DNA from 3 places in the Faecalicatena contorta genome. Region 2 is predicted to be linked to each of the others. Evidence: predicted binding sites of a transcription regulator. Region 2 holds the regulator's gene; each other region holds the start of a gene.
The links. Region 2 encodes Rex, which represses fermentation and respiration genes when NADH is low (regulators of the CRP and FNR family bind a similar motif). Its sites were predicted from a motif close to ATTGTTAANTANTTAACAAT; they were not measured.
Positions count from the first base shown of each region.

Region 1: MWG26_RS03520 (aminoglycoside phosphotransferase family protein) is a predicted target of Rex. The motif match lies at 2,807-2,826, and genes of this name have one in related genera.
Region 3: pflB (formate C-acetyltransferase) is a predicted target of Rex. The motif match lies at 2,954-2,973, and genes of this name have one in related genera.

Region 1 is NZ_BQNQ01000001.1:773,565-778,839, reverse strand. It holds gene MWG26_RS03530 (Cof-type HAD-IIB family hydrolase) at 1-120, opposite strand, end outside; gene MWG26_RS03525 (cell wall hydrolase) at 240-1,406, shown strand; gene MWG26_RS03520 (aminoglycoside phosphotransferase family protein) at 1,924-2,679, opposite strand; gene adhE (bifunctional acetaldehyde-CoA/alcohol dehydrogenase) at 2,991-5,275, opposite strand, start outside.
Region 2 is NZ_BQNQ01000001.1:2,613,307-2,618,581, reverse strand. It holds gene MWG26_RS11690 (NADP-dependent isocitrate dehydrogenase) at 1-361, shown strand, start outside; gene abc-f (ribosomal protection-like ABC-F family protein) at 623-2,548, opposite strand; gene MWG26_RS11680 (redox-sensing transcriptional repressor Rex) at 2,801-3,445, shown strand; gene MWG26_RS11675 (NAD(P)H-hydrate dehydratase) at 3,639-5,144, shown strand; gene alr (alanine racemase) at 5,141-5,275, shown strand, end outside.
Region 3 is NZ_BQNQ01000001.1:3,599,704-3,604,978, reverse strand. It holds gene MWG26_RS16240 (glycerol dehydrogenase) at 1-500, opposite strand, end outside; gene MWG26_RS16235 (GNAT family N-acetyltransferase) at 741-1,226, opposite strand; gene MWG26_RS16230 (L,D-transpeptidase family protein) at 1,473-2,870, shown strand; gene pflB (formate C-acetyltransferase) at 3,033-5,275, shown strand, end outside.

The DNA of each region.
Region 1 (5,275 bases), 1.8 Mb from region 2:
AACTATCCCTTTTGCAATTGCTTCCTGCAGCACATGCTTTGTATACGGCAGCAGTTCCTTTTTGTCATTCAAAAGTGTACCGTCCAAGTCCAGTCCAATCATTTTTATCTGCTGTTTCATCTCCTGCCAGCTCCTTACATCTCACTAAATTTTTATAACTTATTCTATCAAAATTTGCTTAATAAAGCAATTTATAGTATAATATCAGGGCAAAACAATTAAGAAAGGAATTGTAGAATATGAAATTGCGCTTAAAACACAGGGGACAGGCTCTTCTGGCATTTATCTGTTCTCTTGTACTGGTGCTTTCTGTTTTCCCGGCGCACGCCGAAGATGCAGAAAGTCTCGAAAGCAAAACTTCTGATCTGCAGAACCAGCTTGAAGGTATCAATCAGGAACTTGTGGCAATAAGTGATGAGATATCAACAACTGAGATGCAGGTTGAAATTACCAACGGTGAAATCCAGAGGACAAAAGATTCCTTAGCTGAGGCAGAGGCAGACGAAGCACAACAATACGAAGATATGAAATCCCGTATTAAGTATATGTATGAAACCGGTAATGCAACACTCCTGGAGATGCTTTTTTCGGCGGACAACCTGACTGACTTTTTAAACAAAGCCGACTTCATACAGAATATCAGTAAATATGACCGGAGTATGCTCCAGATCCTGCAGGAGACCCAGAAAGAGATTGCTGACAGAAAAATAACTCTGGAGGCTCAGCAGGATTCCATGAAGGAACTGCAGAAAAACCTGGAGACCCGGCAGGCAGAGCTGGTTCAGAAGGCGGAGGCAACCTCTACTGATCTGAACGCCTTCAACGCACAGCTTAAAAAACTGCGGGAGGAGGAAGCCGCCAAACTGGCTGCAGAGGCGGCCGCTAAAGTTGCCGCAGAAAACGCCGCTGCTCAGAAGCCTGACAGTGGCAATAACAATGCGAATGACAACAATGATCCCGGAGATACGCCATCCGGAGGCAATGATTCCGGAGGCGGCAGTGATAACGGTGGTTATGATGACACCATAGTCAACGGCGGAGCAACCAATGTGGCCGGAAACGATCTGGATGTATTTGCGGCAATACTCGATTGTGAGGCCATGCATGATTACGATTCCATGCTTGCCGTAGCAACAGTTATCATGAACCGCGTAAACAGTCCAATCTTCCCGAACACGATCACAGATGTCGTCTACGCAGGCGGACAGTTTGAACCGGTATGGTCAGGCCGTCTGGATGCCGTACTCGCAAGAGGCGCCAGCGAACTGGCCTATACCGTGGCCCAGGATGCCATCAACGGAGCACGGCTGGCCGCAGTATCCGACTGCTATTACTTCCTCTACGCAGGAACAGCGGGGAGGCCTGGAGTCAACATCGGAAATAACCTCTTCTTCCCAAGCTGGTAGCGGGGGGATTCGATTTTAGGGCTTTTTGGATGAGATCCGCCTGACTGAGATGGGGAGGGTATGTCTTATGGGAATTAATTATGTACACAGTATCACTTCCGCCCTGGGCAAAATTACGGCCATTCACATCAGATCCACTGTCACCGACCAAAGACCTCCCCAATAGGGAGGTTTTAGTTACCGGCGGATGCGTCCAGCTAAGAGGAAGGTGAGACTGTTTCCCCCCGCGGGGACAGTGCATGCCGTTTCAAAACTCCATAGAACGCGCGGTTAGAATCCGTTAGAGAAAAAACAGGGAACAGGGAGGGCAGAATTTGTTTTACCAAAACAAATTCTGTTGCCACCGGCGGCGCCAATGCATCGGCATTCGGGCCAACTGCGGCAAGTCCCTTCCTGTTCCCTGTTTTTTCTCTTACGGATTCTCCGCAAGTGGGCAGGAGTTTGAAACGGCATGTACTGCCCCCGCGGGGGGAAACAGTCTCACCTTCCTCTTAGCGTCCCCCTCCCCAAAACACCCCTACTGATAATCGATCACATCAATCCATTTCATTAGGAAATCTTTTTCTAGTTCGTTATCTTTTGTGAGCTGTGCCGCTGCTACGATTGGCAGCCACTGCTGTACGTATTGTTTTGCTGTATCGCTCTTTTTGCAGAACAGCTTCATATACAGGTCTGCTGCATTCTGGTCTTTTAGTGCGAACAGCAGATAGGTCATGGCTGCATCTGCGCTGGCGTTGCCCTGGGTTGCGTGTGCCCAGTCTACGACTGTCATCTTGCCGTTTTTCCCTACGATTACGTTGCTTGGGTTGAAATCGCCGTGGCAGACTTTATTGTGCTTCGGCATGCTCTCCAGCCTTGTGAGCAGCTCGTATCTTGTTGTGGCATCTAAGTCTTTCAGGCCGTTAATCTGACGGGACAGTTTATCTTTCAGCTTGTTTAGCAGCGGTGCAGTCTTGGCATGTACCGTCAGCTGCAGGTCTACAAAGTCCTCCATATATTTTTCCAGGTTGCTGCTGTCTGCTTCCATCATGTCTTCCAATGTCTTTCCTGCTTTGTATTCGATGGAAAGCGCCCATTTGCCGTCTATCTGTGTTACCTCTTTTACCTTTGGGATATCCAGTCCTGTCTCTTCTACTCTGGCAGTATTCAGCGCCTCGTTGAATACTGCGGATTTTGGATGCGCAGATTCGAATACTTTTACTACACTATCTTCACATTTGTAAACTTTCTTATAAGGACGTTCCACGATTAAATTCTTTTCTTCCAGTTTCATAAGCTATACCTCCTATTTTTGATGCCGCTCTTTTAAGTTGTATTTATTATACATCAACTTTTTTAACAATGTAAGACCCCTCGAGTAATTTTGTGCAATTTTTAACTATCTTTTTTTATATAGTTTTATTGTTAATTTTGTATCATTCTGAAGCAAAGGGGTCAGACCCCTTTGCGGAATTTAAAAGCGTGACGCTTATGCGCCACGCTCATATTTGTGAGAAAAAATTTATATTCAAGAGGATATCTTATGATTTTTATACAGCCGCTGTGCCGTATGACACGGCGGCTGTGGATGAAAGACCGGGAAGCTTATTTGCCGTAGTAGCACTTCAGATAGATCTCTTTGATCTCCTTCATCAATGGATATCTTGGGTTAGCGCCTGTACACTGATCGTTGAATGCCTGCTCTACCATGTCATCCAGTGTGTCGAGGAAGTATTTCTCATCTATGCCATAGTCTTTGATCGTTTTCTTGATACCGATTGTCTCTTTTAACTCTTCTAATTTTACAACAAGGTTATCAAATACTTCCTGGTCATCTTTGCCTGTGCAGCCTGCAAAGCGTCCCAGTTCAGCATATCTTGCAAGTGCATGTGGGTATTGGTACTGCGAGAATGTCCCCATTTTTGTCGGAGCCTCTGCTGAATTGTATTTCATAACTTCTGTCAAGAGTACTGCATTTGCAACACCGTGTGGAAGGTGATGGAACGCACCCAGTTTGTGTGCCATGGAGTGGTTCAGTCCGAGGAATGCGTTTGCAAAGGCCATACCTGCCAGACAGGAAGCATTAGCCATCATTTCGCGTGCATGTGGGTCGTTTGCCCCGTTCTCGTATGCGGATGGAAGATTATCAAATACCATCTTTACAGCTTTCATTGCCAGGCCGTCTGTGTAATCTGTGGCCATGATAGATACATATGCCTCGATTGCATGTGTCATAACGTCGATACCTGATGCGCTTGTCAGGCCCTTTGGCTGGGTCATCATGTTATCAACATCTACAATTGCCATATTCGGAAGCAGTTCGTAGTCTGCAAGCGGCCATTTTACCCCGGTCTCTGCATCTGTGATGATTGCAAAAGGTGTGACCTCAGAACCGGTTCCTGAAGAGGTCGGGATCGCTACGAAATAAGCTTTCTCTCCCATTTTCGGGAATGTATATACTCTCTTGCGGATATCCATAAAGTCCATTGCCATGTCTTCAAAATTTGCTTCCGGATGTTCGTACATTACCCACATGATCTTTGCTGCATCCATTGCAGAACCACCGCCAAGTGCGATAATTGTATCCGGCTCAAATGCTCTCATCTGGTCTGCACCTTTTTGTGCACACTGCAGGGTCGGGTCTGGAGCTACTTCATAGAAGCATGAATGCTGGATACCCATTTCATCCAGTTTTGCCTCGATTGGAGCTACGTAGCCATTTTTGTACAGGAAGGAGTCGGTAACGATAAATGCTTTTTTCTTGTGCATGATTGTTCCCAGCTCATCCAGTGCAACCGGCATACAGCCTTTTTTGAAGTAAACCTTTTCAGGTGTTCTGAACCAAAGCATATTCTCTCTCCTCTCAGCCACTGTCTTAACATTCAGTAAGTGTTTTACCCCAACATTTTCAGAAACGGAGTTTCCGCCCCATGAGCCGCATCCCAGTGTGAGGGATGGAGCCATTTTGAAGTTGTAAAGGTCGCCGATGCCGCCGTGAGAAGAAGGTGTGTTGATAAGAACACGGCACGTTTTCATGGCTGCTGCATGTTTTGCTATTTTCTCTGTCTGTGCCGGATGGATATACAGGGAAGCTGTGTGACCGTATCCGCCGTCGGCTACAAGCTGGGCTGCTTTTTCCAACGCTTCATCAAATGTTTTTGCTTTATACATGCCAAGTACAGGAGATAATTTTTCATGAGCAAACTCTTCGGAAATGTCTACTGATTCCACTTCACCTATCAGGATTTTTGTGTTTTCCGGAACATCCACTCCAGCCATTTTTGCAATTTCGTATGCTGATTTGCCCGGAATCTTGCTGTTCAGTGCGCCATTAATAATGATTGTCTTGCGTACTTTATCCAGCTCTGCTCCCTTTTTCAGGAAATAGCATCCACGGTAAGCAAATTCTTTTTTCACTTCCTCATAAATGCTGTCAAGAACTGTTACAGACTGCTCAGATGCGCAGATCATGCCGTTGTCGAATGTCTTGGAATGTATAATGGAATTTACTGCCATCTTAACATCAGCTGTCTCATCAATAATTACCGGTGTGTTTCCAGGTCCTACTCCGAGCGCCGGCTTGCCTGATGAGTAAGCAGCCTTTACCATTCCCGGTCCGCCGGTTGCAAGAATGATGTCCGAATCCTTCATAACGGTGTTTGTTAATTCCAAAGACGGTACATCAATCCATCCGATAATGCCTTCCGGAGCGCCAGCCTTTACAGCTGCGTCCAGAACAACTTTTGCCGCCTCGATCGTACATGCTTTAGCAGCAGGATGGGGGCTGATAATAATTGCATTTCTGGTCTTCAGACAAAGCAGTGTTTTGAAGATCGCTGTTGAAGTCGGGTTTGTGGTCGGAATAACCGCAGCTACCAGACCGATCGGCT
Region 2 (5,275 bases):
ATCCTCAGCATTTGGATCACTCGCTATGATGACATCCGTGCTTGTGTCTCCCGACGGATATTATGAATATGAGGCTGCCCACGGAACCGTACAGCGCCACTATTACAAGCACCTCAAGGGAGAGGAGACATCCACCAACTCAGTTGCAACCATTTTTGCATGGACCGGAGCTTTAAGAAAGCGCGGAGAACTGGATGGAAACCATGATTTGATGGCATTTGCAGACAGACTGGAAAAAGCGACCATTGACACAATAGAATCCGGAAGCATGACAAAAGATCTGGCGCTGATTACAACGATTGAGAATCCGACGGTTCTCAACAGTGAGGACTTTATCAAAGCGATTGCAGCAAGGCTGTAAATTTTATCTACAATACAAAAACGGACCGGCACGCAGCTCTGCATGCGGTCCTTTTTTCTGATCTAGGAAATTTCAAAGGAATTTCCTAGATCAGAAAAGCCCTGCGGGGGATGCACACGCCGCGATAAGGTATATAGCCGCAAAGCGGCATCGCGGCGGCGTCAAAGTGTGCAAGCCCCTCATAAGTGAGGAGATGGGGATTTGAGGTGGGCTTGCCCGCTTTGTTCGAAAGGAGTTGAAGTGGGCTTCCCCATTTTGGCCTTATTCTGCAAGTTCTTCCCATTTTTCATAGAGAATCTCCAGTTCCCCTTCATTGGAAGCCTTTTCTGCAGCAAGTTCCTGGCATTTGACCGAGTTGGAATACACATCTTCATGAGTCATCAGCTCATCGATCTCTTCATTTCTTTCTTCCAGTACAGTGATGCGTTCTTCCGTCTTTTTCAGTTCATTCTGTCTTTTGCGCTCCCTGGCCTGCTGTTCCTTCTGTTCCTGCCAGCTCAGTTTTGCGTCTGAAACAGATTCCTTCGGAATACCAGAATTATCCGTTCCCCTGGCTGCAGGGGAAGTATAGACGGCCGTCAGTTCCTCCTTTTTCTCCAGATAATAGTCATAATTGCCGATATAGTTTACAAAGGTCTGATTCACCAGCTCTAATATGCGGGTGGCTGTCTGGTTGATAAAATAGCGGTCGTGTGAGACGTATAATACGGTACCGGTATAGTCGTTAACCGCTTTTTCTAATATCTCTTTTGAGGTGATATCCAAATGGTTTGTGGGCTCATCGAGGATTAGGAAATTGGCCTCAGAAAGCATCAATTTTGCCAGCGATACGCGACCCTTCTCGCCGCCGCTCAGGTCCCCGATCAGTTTGTACACGTCATCACCGGTAAACTGGAATGCGGCGAGCGTATTTCTGATCTGCGTATTATTTAGGGTTGGATAGTCATCCGAAATCTCGTCAAATATATTTTTTTGGTCATGCAGCACATGGTGTTCCTGATCGTAATAACCGATTCTCACCTTAGATCCCAGGGTAAAGGAGCCCGTATCCGGGGGAACCACTTGATTGATAATCTTAAGCAGCGTGGTTTTCCCGGTGCCGTTGTCACCGATTACAGCCACATGTTCGCCGCGTCTGATATCAAAGCTGATATCCGTAAATAAGGTTTGACTGTCAAAACTCTTAGACAGCCCCTCCACTGAAAGCACGTCGTTGCCGCTCAGGCAAGAGGGTTCCAGAGAAAAATGAATCTCCTTCGCCGCCTCCTGGGGCTTATCGACCAGCGTCATCTTATCTAGCAGTTTTTCACGGCTTTCCGCGCGCTTGATAGACTTCTCACGGTTGAATGAACGGAGTTTTTCAATGACGGCCTCCTGATGCTTGATTTCCCTCTGCTGGTTCAGATATTCTTTCATCATGGCGTCCCGGATCTGTTGCTTTTTGTCCGCATAGGCCTTGTAGTTGCCGGCGTACATCCGGACAGTCCCATGTTCGATCTCCACCACTTTTGTAACCACCCTGTTTAAGAAGAAACGGTCGTGGGAGACGATAAATACAGCGCCCGGGTAGTTCAGCAGATAGGTCTCCAGCCAGGTGATGGAGTTCAAATCCAGATGGTTTGTTGGCTCATCCAGAAGCAGAATATCGGGTTTTGTGAGGAGCAATTTTCCCAGGGAAACTCTTGTTTTCTGGCCTCCGGAGAGGGTGTCCGTTTTTTTGTCAAAATCCTCCTCCTGGAAACCAAGTCCTTTGAGGACGCCTGTCAGCTCGCTTTCGTAAGCATAACCATTCTGTGCCTCAAACGATGACATCATGCGGTGATAGGTATCGAGCCTGCTCTGAAGGGCTTCACCGCTCAGAGACTTCAGTTCCTTTTCAATAGCACGGATTTGATTTTCCAACTCGATAATATCAGCCTTTGCTGTCTTTACTTCCTCATATATGGAGCGGCCGCCCTCGAGTTTCTGCTGCTGTGCAAGATATCCGAGAGTTTTCCCTTTTGTAACTACAATTTCACCGCTGTCGACTGGCTCTTCCTTTACGATCATCTTTAGAATGGTGGATTTTCCAGCCCCGTTTACTCCGACCAGAGCCGCTTTTTCCCTGTCTTCTATATGAAAAGAGCCGTCTCTGACAATGACCTGTCCACCGAAAGCTTTATTGAGATTATGGCATGCAAGTATCATAAGAAACCTCCTGTTGTCTTCTGTATCGGGCCTCCCAGTTGTACTTCAGCCGCCGAACCCCGCTTGTTGTCTTAAAAAATAAGCATTAATTTTCAGCTATGCTGAAAACCTGTCCGCGGGGCATGAGCTGCGGGATGCCTTTGAGTATACTTATTTCATTATAACGAAAATAGTTTAAAATACAACTAAAATTTGACTTTGCCCGTACAATTCTATATAATATGAAATAGATTAAGTTTGGAGGGGATAGCTGTGGAAGATAGAGAGATATCACGTGCGGTAATTGGACGGCTGCCCAGATATTACAGATATTTGGGAGAATTACTGGATGCAGGAGTAGAACGGATTTCATCAAATGACCTGAGCAAGAAGATGAGCGTCACTGCATCTCAGATTCGCCAGGATTTAAACAACTTCGGTGGCTTCGGCCAGCAGGGATATGGATACAATGTTAAGTATCTCTATACAGAGATCGGAAAGATTCTGGGACTGAACAGAAAACATAACGTAATCATAATAGGAGCGGGTAACCTGGGGCAGGCGCTTGCCAATTACGCGGCCTTTGAAAAGAGCGGTTTTATACTGCAGGGTATTTTTGATGTGAATCCAAGACTGGAAGGGGTAACAATACGAGGAATCCCGATCCGTATGATGGACGACCTGAGAGAATTTGTTGAAAATACGGACATAGAGATTGCCGCACTGACGATTCCAAAGTCAAAAGCGGTGGAAGTAGCCGATATGCTTGTTGAGAATGGTATCAAGGGCATATGGAATTTTGCGCACACTGATCTGCACCTGCCGGATGATGTGATCGTAGAAAGTGTACATTTGTCTGATAGTTTGATGAAACTGTCCTATAATATCAGCCGTTACAATGAAGAACATGATAATTGATTAATAATATAAAACGTGTAACAAAGGTGCTGCGCCTTCGTTGCACGTTATTTCGCTTATTAGGAAACGTGCGCCTATCAGATACAATCCCATTGGGGATACGCACAGTGGTATTAGAGGCAGATGCCAGTGCGGCCGCTGCGGACGCGGGTTTCACAAGCGAAACTCTATAAAAATAAAGGAGAGTGAGTATATGAGATATCTGCCTACCGGTGAATGGATGCAGAAAGCTGACAATTACACGATCCATGAGATCGGGATTCCCTCTATGGTGCTTATGGAGCGGGCTGCTCTGGCGGCAGTGGCCGTCATGGAGCAGGAAAAGATCAATACACACAGAACGCTGGTGGTCTGCGGCTCCGGCAACAACGGCGGCGACGGCTTTGCAGTTGCGCGCCTGTTAAAAGAAAAAGGCTGTGATGTTGAGGCCGCTTTCATCGGAAACGAAGAATCCAGGTCTCCTGACTGCATGCAGCAAATGAAAATCGCTGAAAATTGCGGTGTTCCTGTAGTAACAACAATCAGCAGGAAGGAATATACTGTTATAGTGGATGCCGTTTTCGGCGTGGGCCTGAACCGGGAAGTCTCGGGAGCATACGCGGCAAATATTAAAAAGATGAATGCGCTGCCGGGGCAGAAGGTTGCCATAGATATCCCTTCCGGCATCTGCTCAGCCACAGGAAAGGTACTAGGGACGGCATTTTCAGCCGATCTGACGGTTACTTTTGAGTGCGAAAAGCTGGGCTGTGTTTTACATCCAGGCTGCCAATATGCCGGAAAAACTGTTGCCGTATCCATCGGAATCAGCCGGAAGCTTTTTGAAAAAGAACCGGGTGTCTGCTACACATTTGAAAAATCGGACCTGCCGGAGCTGATCCCGCCCCGAAGGCCCAATTCACATAAAGGAACCTATGGGAAGATCCTGATGATTACCGGAAGCCGCGGTATGTCGGGCGCCGCATATCTGAGTGCGAAGGCCGCGTATAGATGCGGCGCGGGTCTGGTCCGGATTTATACACATGAAGATAACCGGGTGATATTGCAGCAGCTTTTACCGGAAGCGATTGTCAGCACTTATACTGAATATGAGGAAGAAGCCATTCGTGATCTCCTCGCATGGGCGGATGTGGTCTGCATTGGCTGCGGGCTGGGACAGAGCCGTGTTACGGAGAGTATCTTAACTCAGGTCGTGAAAGAGGTTCAGATTCCCTGCGTGATAGATGCAGATGGACTGAATATACTGGGGTGCCATCCGGAATTGCTTGAAGAGCGGGAGCGGCCCATTGTCCTGACCCCGCACTTGAAAGAAATGTCCGGCCTGCTGGGCTGTTCTGTTACAGAGCTGCAGGAAAAGCGTTTCGAGATGACCAGGTCTTTTACAGACAGAGCTGGTGTTGTTTGCGTCTTAAAGGATGCACGTACAATTGCGGCCAAGTGGGATCGTCAGATATTCGTCAATACTGCAGGAAACAGTTCCATGGCAAAGGCCGGGGCCGGAGACGTGCTCGCGGGAGTCATTGCAGGGCTGATGGCGCAGGGACTGAAGCCTTATGAGGCGGCTGTCTGCGGAGTATACCTGCACGCCTGCGCAGGAGACGAGGCCAAAGCCGCCAGGGGTTCCTACAGTGTGCTGGCAGAAGATTTAACGGCGGGAATCGGGGACTGCCTAAAAAGAACAGAGGAGAGTATGGAGCAATGAAACAGTTTAACAGGGTATTTGCCAGGGTAGACCTGGATGCCGTATCATATAATATGGAACAGATGAGGCGGCGGATTGGGGAAGGGGCGCAGATCATCGCCGTGATAAAGATGGATGGGTACGGCCATGGC
Region 3 (5,275 bases), 990 kb from region 2:
GATACGGTTAAACGTACCGGTGATTTTGAAATAATGTCCGTATCCATCAAGACCATATTCGGATTAGCCGGAAGGAATAAATATTCCTCAAATACGCCTTCATCCGTGTAGATCACAGAAAGAGCGCTGCAGGGTGCGTCCGTAGATGCGATGGTCGGGCACACCAGAACCGGCGTATGTCCATAATATGCCACTGCTTTAGCCGTATCCAGTATCTTTCCGCCCCCGATCCCAATAACAAGATCACAGTTTTCCTTCTTCAAAATCTCAGTAAGACGTTGAATTTCATTCTTGCTGCATTCACCGTTAAAATAATCATATACGATCTCAAAATCCTGACTAGCAAAGCTCCCATCAACAATATTGCCGATCCGCTTATAACCAGATTCCGTAATAAGAATCAAAGCCTTTTTCCCATACACCTTCGCATAATCACAGAGTCTTGCCATCTCATTGGCACCCTGCAGGTACTTGCCCGGACTAATCAAAATATTTGCCATTTGTAATTCCTCCTAAATCAATCAGTATGTTATTTTATTAACAATCTTATTATGCACTGATTCCCCAATAAAGTCAATCCCGTACCAAAACTTTCTCACACCCAGATTCCGTTTACGGTAATAATTCAGACAAGTCTGAACTGTTACCATTTACATTACCATCCGAGAGCGAGGACCTCCCTACCGTTTGGATGAACCAACCGGCCGTGGGACGGAGCGGCGTCCCCATACCAAGTGGCCCTACATTCGTTTCTGATACCCCATCCGCTCACTCCCATCCTCCAGATAGATGATCCCGCAGTACTGAAACCCATTTTTATCGAGCATATGCTGCATGACCACGTTATCTCTGTGTGTATCGATACGGAGATTCCTGCACTGCTCTAGTGCCCAGTTCAGGCAGAAGGATGCAGCCCCGCGGATGGTGCCGTCGGATGTGATCCTGTGTACAACCCCATAGGGGGATTCATCCAGCCACTGACCGTTATATATTTTGGTATAAGTATCGTCACGGCCCTCTTTATAATAGAATGTAGCTATGATATTGCCGTGTTCTTCGCAGACATAGCTGTTTCCATCCTCAATATCCTGAGCCAGCAGTGCTTTGGGTGGATAGGTGCTGCCCCATTGTGTGGGATTTCCGTGGCTTGTCATAAACATTCTTGCACTTTCATACATTTTCAGCAGAATTTCCAGATCTGCCAGCCTTGCTTTTCTAATTTCCATGTTTAACTACTACCTTTCAAATGTTGTTTATTCTGAAAATAATATATTGCATACTATGTAATATATGTGCGGTTTGAGCAATGGTTTTACGATGTTTAAAATGAATTACACACATATTTTATTTTAAAACGATTCACATATTTAAGCAATTAGAAAAAATACTGAAAATTTGCAGCCTTTTGCCTTGAAAATCCGTCTATTTAATGTAATGATAATACTGTATTACTATAGAGGAGGGTACATAAGATGAGCGGCAAGAAGAAGGTATTACTGGCAGGGGGGATAACAGCTGGCATTTTGATCTGTATTTACTGTGGCATATCTATTTATTTCATGAGTCATTTCTTTCATAATACCATGATTAATGGCGTAGACTTTTCCATGAAGACGGCAGATGAGGCCGAGCGGTATTTTGCAGGGCAGATCGATGGATATGCGCTGAAAGTTACTCCGAAAGAAGGCGGCAGTGAGGAGATCAGCGGATCATCGATATCCATGAAGTATAAGAAGAGTAAAGAGCTGGATAAAGCGCTGAAGGAGCAGGGGGCGTTTCTTTGGCCTTCGATGCTTTGGAAAGACCATAAGGTAAAGCTGTCTCTGGGTTTTGAATATGACCACAAACAGCTGGAGGAAAAGATTCAGGCGCTGCAATGTTTCCAGAATGAAGAGAAGAGTGATCCGGAGAGTGCAAAGCCGGAGTTTGATGGAGATAAGTTTGTTGTAAAGCCGGAGGTGCTGGGGACAAAAATCGATCAGGAGCCAATGAAGGAAAAGCTAATACAGGCAGTGCAGGGGCTGGAAGAGAAATTCAGCCTGGAGAAAGAAGACTGTTATCTGAAGCCGAAGCATACTGCGGATTCAAAAGAGGTGGCGGCTGCCTGCGATACCTTGAACAAGTACTGCGGGACAAGCATCACTTACGATATGGCGCCGCATAAAGAGGTGGTGGACAAGGCGTTGATTTCTACATGGCTGTCCTGGGATGAGAACATGAATGTTACTTTCCATGAAGACAAGGTCAGAGAATATATGAATCAATTTGCCGCAAAATATGAAACACTTTACGGGACCCGTCCGCTGACCACGCCCTGGGGAAAAGCGACAGAAGTAAGCGGCGGTACCTACGGCTGGGCGATCAATGAGGCGGCTGAGGCGGATGCACTGATCGCCAGTATTAAAGCTGGTGAGCAGACAACCAAGGAGCCGGTATACGAGCAGCGGGCGGCTAGCCATGAGCAGCAGGACTGGGGCAAAACATTTATTGAGGTGGATCTGAGTGCGCAATATATGTGGTATATTGTTGATGGGAATGTTGCCTTTGAGACGGCCGTGGTAACCGGCAAGCCTTATGAACACTCCACACCGGCAGGGGTATATGATATTCTTATGATGATTCCAGGCACTACCCTTGTGGGAAATATTGTGCCGGAGACAGGAGAGCCGGAATACCGGACATGGGTGGACTACTGGATGCAGGTGACTTATGGCGGCGTTGGATTCCATGATGCCACATGGCAGCCCGCATTCGGGGGAGACCTGTACTGGAGTATTGGTTCCCACGGATGTATTAATATGCCGTTGGACGGCGCAGCGACATTATACAGCATGATATCAAACGGGACTCCTGTTGTCATGCACTACTGATGCACATAAGCGTAGCAGAAAACACTATATATTGTATAAAATTAGATACAAGGCCAATAATGAAAACTATTATCACTTATCCTCTTGTCTTTTATTTAACGAAATGATATACTGGGCGGGAACTAAAAGATAACCTGTTATATCAAAGGAGGATTTTATAATATGACTCATTATGATCAGTGGGAAGGATTTAAGGGAAGGCTATGGAGAGATGACATCAATGTCCGGGATTTTATTCAAAACAATTATACTCCTTATGAGGGCGATGAGAGCTTTCTGGAAGGACCTACAGAAGCTACAAATAAACTCTGGGGCAGGCTGCAGGAGCTGCAGCGGGAAGAACGGGCGAAGGGCGGCGTCCTGGATATGGAGACAGAGGTTGTTTCCGGCCTGACGGCTTATGGGCCGGGATACATTGATGAAGAGATGAAGGAACTGGAGACGGTAGTCGGTCTCCAGACAGATAAGCCGCTTAAGAGAGCATTTATGCCTTTTGGCGGTATCAAGATGGCGGAGCAGGCATGTACGACTTACGGGTATCAGCCGAGTGAGAAGCTGCATGAGATTTTCACCAAATACCACAAAACACATAACCAGGGGATTTTTGATATCTATACCCCGGAGATGAAAAAGGCGCGCCATAATAAGATCATCACAGGACTTCCGGATACATATGGCAGAGGGCGTATAGTGGGCGATTACCGCCGTGTAGCTCTTTACGGAATTGACCACCTGATTGAACAAAAAATGGTGGACTTTAACGAAACCGAAAGACACGGAATGAAGGGAACCGATTTTCGTCTGAGAGAAGAAGTTGCGGATCAGTTAAAGGCGCTCAAAGACATGAAGGAGATGGCGGCTGTCTATGGGTTTGATATATCCAAGCCGGCAAAGGATGCGAAGGAAGCAGTGCAATGGCTGTACTTCGGCTATCTTGCGGCAATCAAGACGCAGAACGGTGCCGCGATGAGCGTTGGAAGAATCTCTACTTTCCTGGACATCTATATCCAAAGGGATATGGAAAAGGGAATTCTGACAGAGGCACAGGCACAAGAACTGATCGACCATATGGTGATGAAGTTCAGGATGGTCAAGTTTGCCAGGGTTCCTTCCTATAACGAACTGTTCTCCGGTGACCCGGTATGGGCAACGCTGGAAGTGGCAGGGCTGGGGCAGGACGGCAGATCTATGGTGACCAGGAATGATTATCGTTTTCTGCACACCCTGGAGAACATGGGACCGTCGCCGGAGCCGAATCTGACGGTGTTGTATTCTTCCCGCCTTCCGGAGGCGTTTAAGAACTATGTATCTTACATTTCTATCGAGACAAGCTCCATCCAGTATGAGAACGATGATGTGATGCGACCGGTATGGGGAGATGATTATTCCATATGCTGCTGTGTATCTGCAACCCAGACGGGAAAAGAAATCCAGTTCTTCGGCGCCCGTGCGAATCTTGCCAAATGCCTGCTGTATGCAATCAACGGTGGTGTGGATGTAAAGACCAGAGAACAGGTAGCTCCTGCATATAAGCCGGTTACTACAGAATATCTGGAGTATGAGGATGTCATGGATAAGTATGACAAGATGATGGACTGGCTGTCAAAACTATACGTGGACACCCTGAATATGATCCATTACATGCACGATAAGTATTATTATGAGGCGGCGGAGATGGCGCTGATTGATACAGATGTAAGAAGAACATTTGCAACAGGAATTGCAGGATTCTCACATGTAGTAGATTCTTTAAGTGCAATAAAATATGCCAAGGTCAAAGTCATCCGTGACGAGACGGGAATGGCTGTGGATTACGAGACAGAGGGTGATTTCCCAAGATACGGAAATGACGACGACCGGGCGGACGATATTGCAATCTGGCTGCTTAAGACCTTCATGGGCAAGCTGAAAAAATGCCATACATACAGAAACTCAGAGCCGACAACCTCTATCCTCACAATCACATCCAATGTGGTTTACGGAAAAGCGACGGGCTCCATGCCTGACGGAAGAAAGGCGGGGGAACCGCTTGCACCGGGCGCAAATCCTTCCTATGGCGCGGAGAAAAACGGTCTGCTGGCATCTCTGAACTCCGTTGCAAAGCTTCCTTATGAAGAGGCGCTGGACGGAATCTCTAATACTCAGACGATCAATCCTGGTGCACTGGGGAATGACGAGGCGGAGCGTATTGAGAATCTTACCCGGGTGCTGGACGGATATTTTGAACAGGGGGCGCACCACCTGAACGTCAATGTGTTTGGCAGAGAAAAGCTGATCGATGCGATGGAACATCCGGAAAAAGAGGAATATGCAAACTTCACAATCCGCGTGTCCGGATATGCAGTTAAGTTTATCGACCTGACACGTGAGCAGCAGATGGACGTAATCTCCAGAACATGCCACGC